DNA from 2 places in the Spirosoma aureum genome. Region 1 is predicted to be linked to the other one. Evidence: riboswitches for the same ligand, from Rfam matches in the RefSeq annotation. Region 1 holds a riboswitch; the other holds the start of a gene.
The links. Region 1 has a riboswitch for cobalamin ahead of metE (5-methyltetrahydropteroyltriglutamate--homocysteine S-methyltransferase). Riboswitches for the same ligand answer to the same signal wherever they lie in the genome.
Positions count from the first base shown of each region.

Region 2: linked by a shared signal. The riboswitch ahead of G8759_RS27100 (TonB-dependent receptor plug domain-containing protein) and the one ahead of metE (5-methyltetrahydropteroyltriglutamate--homocysteine S-methyltransferase) in region 1 are both predicted to bind cobalamin.

Region 1 is NZ_CP050063.1:6,942,218-6,945,638, forward strand. It holds gene metE (5-methyltetrahydropteroyltriglutamate--homocysteine S-methyltransferase) at 1-1,596, opposite strand, end outside; cobalamin riboswitch at 1,757-1,972, opposite strand; gene G8759_RS27590 (DUF6660 family protein) at 2,108-2,434, shown strand; gene G8759_RS27595 (TonB-dependent receptor) at 2,506-3,421, shown strand, end outside.
Region 2 is NZ_CP050063.1:6,822,283-6,825,703, reverse strand. It holds gene G8759_RS27100 (TonB-dependent receptor plug domain-containing protein) at 1-1,851, opposite strand, end outside; cobalamin riboswitch at 2,001-2,190, opposite strand; gene G8759_RS27095 (M16 family metallopeptidase) at 2,317-3,421, opposite strand, start outside.

The sequences.
Region 1 (3,421 bases):
GCGTGACCCATAGCTCTGTACCCATCCGTTTTCGCTAAATGCGAATCCATCGAGCAGTTCTCCGAAATATTCGACCATATCGTTCCGTTCAAACTCGCCATGAACCAGTACATCCAGGCCAATTTCTTCCTGCCATCGAATCGCCTGCTCAGTTTCGGCTCGAATAAAGTCTTCATACTGTTCCAACGTCCTGTCGCCTTTTTTGAATTTGGCACGGTTGGTCCGGACCGCATCCGTCTGCGGAAACGACCCAATCGTCGTTGTTGGGTATAATGGTAATTTGAGTCGATGATGTTGCAGAGCCTGGCGCTGGGCGAACGCTCCATGCCGACGGGCATCCTGATCTGTCATCAAGGCGAGACGAGCCTGCACGGTTGGGCGGTTGATTAGCGGAGACTGTCGGCGGGAAGACAAAGCGGCCTGATTGGCGGCCAGGGCTTCTGTTGCCTGCCCGTTATTCGGTTCCCGGAACAGTGTAACCAACGTGGAAACCTCATCCAGCTTTTGCCGGGCGAAGGCCAGCCACTGCTTTATTTCGGGCGTCAGGCTCTTTCCATTGGTTTCTGAATTCAGATCACAGGGAACATGCAGCAGCGAACAGGATGGCGCAAGTAACAGGCGCTCTGCTCCTATCACAGCGGCTGCCCGCTGGATCATAGTCAGGGACCGCTCCAGATCATTGATCCAGATGTTGCGCCCATCTACCACGCCCAATGACAGGTGGGTCTGTTGATTGACGAAATCGGTTTTCAATAAGTCCTCCAGCTGGCTTGGGCACCTGACCAGATCAAGATGCAGGGCATCGACGGGCAGTTGAACCACCAGATTCAGATTAGCCCCATAGCATTCGAAGTAGGAGGCCAGCAGGAATTTAAGTTGGGAAAACTGGCCTTTCAGTCGATTATACGTTACAGCAAAGGCTTCCCGCTGCCGATCGGTCAGATCGAGTGACAGACAAGGCTCATCGATCTGAATCCAGTCAGCTCCCAGCGCCTGAAGGTGGGTCAATACCTGTTCATAAACCGGCAACAACCGATCCAGCAAATCCAGCCGATCGAAACCAGATTCTTTTTCTTTACCCAAAAGCAGGTACGACACTGGGCCGATCAATACGGGTTTGGGCGTTGTGCCGAGTGTTTGTTGCGCTTCTTCAAAGTCAGTAAAAATCGTATTGGAGAAGAGTTCAAACGACTGATCGGCGGTAAACTCCGGAACGATGTAATGATAATTGGTATCGAACCACTTGGTCATTTCCATCGCTTTCAGGTCCAGACCATCCTGCTGATACCCGCGTGCCATGGCAAAGTAAAGCGTCAGCCGGTCAACGTCGGGCCGGTCGAGTAGCGGCTGAAACCGCTTCGGAATGGCTCCTACGGTCAGGGACATATCCAGTACCTGGTCGTAGAACGAGAAGTCGTTGCAGGGAACCAGCGTAATGCCAGCCTGCTGTTGAGTCAGCCAGTTGGTCTGTTGGATTTGCCGACCGATTTCCTGCAATTGCTGACGCGTGATTTTGTTAGCCCACAACTGTTCACAGGCCCTTTTGAGTTCGCGGTGGCTACCGATTCGTGGATAGCCGAGATTGTGTGCGATCATGTTGTTAATTGATAAAAATGATTGATCGCGTTCGTTGCCGAACTCCATACGCCTATCACTTTACCAGTACTTTATCAACACGACACACCACCCCCATCCCCGCCGTAAGAAGAGAAAAGAAGAAGCGGTCAATCTTGATGAAGCCTAATAGCGTGTAGGCGCAATCAGCAGGGCTAAGGCAAGTCTCCTGGCTTGTGACGGTATTTGCCGTCCTTCTCATCCCTTCACAACGGCGAACCGCTGTTGGAACAATGGACATCGAGGGCAAACCCTTTTCTAACGGTCACTGACAGTAGCAACGTCTGCTCGTGATTCTCACACGATTCCTTTTTAATTTCCTGAAGCTCTCAGGAAAACCATAGCCTGTTTGACGGAAAACAAAGAACGTTGGGGCAAACTAACTGGATTGGCCCGGTAAAAACAAGGAATAAATCAACATAATGCCCCCTATCTGCTTCTGTTAACGTTTTTGACTACCTGTTGCATTAACTCATGCTTTACATTTATGCGTATGAAGTTGGTCGTATACCTTTTTTCGTTTTGGCTGTTGCTGCTGGCGGGTCTCCCCTGTCCGGATGCCGACTGCCATGCGCATGAGCGTATCGCGTCTACCACTGAAGTTCCTCATCCGGCCGACGATCATGATCATGGGCACAAAGCACCTTGCAGTCCATTTTGCCACTGCGCCACCTGCGCTGGCTTTTCCATTCCCCGGATTTTCAGCTACAGCCTGTCGGTTAAGCTGACGACCCTTTTTCCCATCCGTCAGTTTTTTGCGTATCAGTCTCCCAATCATGCGGATGTAATTCAATCCGTCTGGCAGCCGCCCAAATTATAACCGTTTTTCATGGATTTCATCACGGCCAATCATCCATTGGCTGAATTGTTCCATTGTATTCATCCGACAGCATGAAAAACGTTTTTCTATTCCTATTGCTTCTGGCAGCTGTTTTCCGAACCACGGCTTCTCAGGGGCAGGATACATTACACATTACGGTACGCCACGCGACCACAAACCAACCGATTCCCGGTGCTACCGTCCTGATCATAGGCACCACAAACGGCGCAGTTACCGATACGGCCGGAAACGCCCAGCTTCGGCTACCAACTGCTGGCTCCTATAAAATCAGGGCATCGGCGGTGAGTTTCCTGTCTGTTACGCAAACGATTAATTTACCCATCAGCGATACAATTCGTTTTGCGCTCGAAACCTCCGAAGAAGCCCTGGAAGAGGTTACCGTTTCATCTACCCGCAGCGGCCGAACGGTAGCCGACGAACCAACTCGCGTTGAGGTTATTGACGGCGAAGAACTCGATGAAAAAGCCAATATGCAACCGGCCAACATCGCCGTGATTCTACGTGAAAGTCCGGGCATTCAGGTTCAACAGACATCGGTTATGTCGGCCAATGCAACCTTCCGGATTCAGGGGCTCGATGGTCGCTACACGCAACTGTTGCAGGATGGCTTACCACTTTACAGCGGTTTTTCGAGTGGGTTGAGCCTTATGCAGGTGCCACCCCTTAACCTGAAACAGGTGGAAGTGGTGAAAGGCTGTCAGTCTACGTTATATGGCAGTGGAGCCATTGCGGGGCTGGTCAATCTGGTTACGAAAGAACCGACTCGTCAACGCGACCTGTCATTCCTGATCAACGGCACGTCGGCGCTGGGCCTTGATCTGAATGGGTATTATGCCCAGCGAAACGATAAAATTGGGATTACGCTTTATGCTACCCGTAATCTGCAACGTGCTTTCGACCCGAACCACGACCAGTTTTCTGATCTGCCCCAAACGGCCCGTACTACGCTGCAACCCAAACTATTCT
Region 2 (3,421 bases), 120 kb from region 1:
TGTATAAGCGGCCAGCGTTATGTTGTCGGTATTGAATGTTTCGCTGTTGTAGAATCGATCGGTACGTTCTCCAATCGACCGAATTGTTGCTGAAACGAACAGTTTCGGAATGAACCGATAACCTGCGGTTAGATTCACCTGCGTTTTCGGACGCCGGAACAGGTTATTATATGTCGTATCGCGACCCGCAACGTTTGTCTTCACCTCACCTGTGAGCAGCATAACGTTCCCTGATAGCGTCAGTTTGTTCAGTTCGGTTTGCGCTTCTACTTCCAAGCCATGATCATGTTGGCGGTCGAAGTTGATGTAGCGGCCATACGGAGCTGAATTCAGCGATTCAAAGAACAGTACGTCTTTGATCTGCCGGTCGAAATAGACGGCACGTATCCAGGCGTTTCGGCTACGGGTAAATAGCTGTACGCCCGCTTCCGTCGACCAGCTATGTTCGGGACGAAGCGCTTTGTTGCCATAGGGCGAAAACAGCTGGTATAACGTCGGAGCCCGGAAACCGGATGACAGATTGACAAATACTTTAATCCGGTCAGAGATCAGGTACGACGGATTGAAGGAATACGTAAATACGTTACCATACAGCGAATTGCGGTTAAACCGGCCACCTAATTCAACGGATAAACCCTGGTAAGGTGTCAGAATCCCCGTAGCATAGACGCCTACCTGCCCGATCCGGGCGGTGTCGGCACCGATAGGGGGCGACTGATACGGCCCAAACGAGCTGATCGACAAGTAGCTTTGATCCGTATTGCTGAACCGATAATCGGCCCCCGTCAGCAATTCGCCCCAGGAACCCAGTTTGAGGTTATGATAGATCTCGGCAAAATGAGCAATGCCGCCATACTCCTGAGATGAATAAAGTTCAGAAGCGCCCGACTCAACTTTTGTTGAATCGTTTTTATACGTTCGACGACTGTCGCTAAGGCCATAATTGATCATCAATCGGCCATGTTTGTGCTTGTATTCCAGACCAGTAGCCAATCGCTTAAACTGGTTCTTGTAGATATAATCTTTTTCGTCGGCGAAAGCACCGTTGTCAATATCAGCCGTATAGCCTGTTGTCATGCCCTGTAATTTCCAGCTCAGACGCGATGTGAGTTGTAGGGTCAGATTGGCCAGTAGCGCATTCTGTTTATAACCGTCGTTGTCGAAATTCTGATTGCCCGTGCGGTCGGTGGCAGCCGAAAACCCGTCTGAAGACAGCCGTGTGTATTGGACGTTATAGGAAAGTCGGCTTGTCTGACCGCTCACGCCAACCGTTCCCCGGAAGGTATTATACGTCCCGTAATTGACCGAAGCCGTAACGCCAACCGGTTTGTTGCCAACGGCATTGTTCCCTGCCCGTTTCGTAAAAATATTGATTACGCCCGCCACCGCATCGGACCCGTAACTGGTTGACTGCGCTCCCCGTAGAATTTCGATCCGGTCGCATTCTCCGACCGTAAGCAGATTCAGGTCGAATGTGTTGGCGGTTCCGGATGGGTCATAAACGGGCAGGCCATCTAACAGAATCAGCGTATTTCCGGCCGAAGCGCCCCGCAGATAAATGTCAGGATTGGTGCCTAATGGCCCATTAGAACCCACAATTTGCAGACCAGCCTGCCGGGAGAGCAGTTCACTGACCGATTGCGTGGCGTAACGTTGTAGCACAGAATCTGACAATACCGTAACGACCTTACCGGTTTGCGAGAGTTTTTGCTCGATCTTGTTGGCCGTTACCGTTACGGCATCCAACTGAAGCGAACGGGTTGTAGACGATGGAGGAATTTCCTGCCCCAATGCAGGCAGACAGGATACGGCCAGACAGGCCGAGAATAAAGTAATGATTTTGCTCATCATTAATCAGCTAAACTGAGATTAAGTAATGAGCTGTCGGAAACTGAAATAAAAGACAAACAGCGCTTTTGGCCCGTTTGTGACCGCATAGGTGATCAGACCACCCAACCGAAACATGTCTTTCATCCCCGGCTTTTTACCCGAAAGCTCGAATCATGAATTCGTTTGAGGCAGGTCTTCTGGCTCGTTCTACCAACAAGGCCTTCCCGTCGAGAGACAGTGGCTTTTGTCTTGCTGGCTGGTCACTAGAACTTACAGCTACGGGAATAGCCCCGGATTTACACCGGTGTTCCCTTTTAATTACCCTTTCTGATCGGGTAAACCTTAAACGCGGGGCAAAGATAGAGAAATTGGATGAAAGTAGGCATTGAGTAGTCTTCAGTGGGCAGTAGGCAGTCTACAGTCACTGCGCTCTGAATAGCTGCCTGCCGTCAACTGCCCACTGAAGACTACTCACTGAAGACTTTCCTAAAATCCGTCGGCTTTTATTTCTTTCTCCGTGATGGTTCCGTATTTTTTTACTTTCTCCCGAATTGTATCGGCTTTGCCAATGAGTACGAATTGAAGGTTTGTTTTAGGGAAATACTGGTCAATGATTTGCCGGGTTTTGGCTACGGTCAGTCCGTCGACGTTCTTCTGGAAGTTGTTGATAAACGACTCATCGAAGCCCAGACTGAACATATCCGTTAGCAGATTCGCTAGCTCACTGGCCGATTCGTAGCGGGGTGGGAAGTCGGCTTTTACGTAGTTTTTCGCCGAAAGGAGTGTTTTTTCGTCAATACCTGTTCGATGTAAACTGTCCAGAACCTGGAGGGCCATGTCGATGGCCTCGGTGGTGGTGCTGACCTTTGTAAACGTCGAAATGGCAAACGTTCCACTGTTGCGGAAGGTGCCGAATCGGCTTCCGGCTCCGTAGGTAAGGCCTGAATTGACGCGCAGTGCGTCGTTTAGCCAGGACGTAAATCGGCCGCCCAGAATGGTGTTGACAACCGTTACCGGAATAAAGTCGGGGTTATTTTGCGTAATGCCTTTACCGCCAATCAGAAACGTTGTTTCGCGGGCATCGTCTTTGTTGACCAGCAACACCCGGTTCTTATCGAAGGCAACCGTCGGTTCGGTTAATTTGGGCGATGTAGCGGCCACTGTTTTCCAGTTGCCGAACAGGTCGGTTATCCGTTTTTTCATCGCTACCGTGTTGAAATCGCCCACGATGGCAATAGCGGCCCGATCGGCAGTATAATTCTTCTGATAAAACTGTCTGGCATCATTAGCCGTAATGGCCGACACGGCCGTTGGCGTTCCCGTAATAGGGTTTGCATATGGATGACCCTCAAATACAAACCGATTGAAGTACGAGTTGATCACTCCTCGCGGGCTCTCTTTCTGCTGGGTTAACTGGAGGAGTTGACGCTGTTTGTATTTGTCAAATTCGGCCTGATCAAACGTAGGTTTCGTAATGACATCCTGAATAATATCGAACAGTAAATCCTGATCTTTTACGGCAAACGAAGCCGTCAGTTTGGCCACTTCCTTACTGCCATACGTATCGACACTGGCTCCAACGTATTCGGTT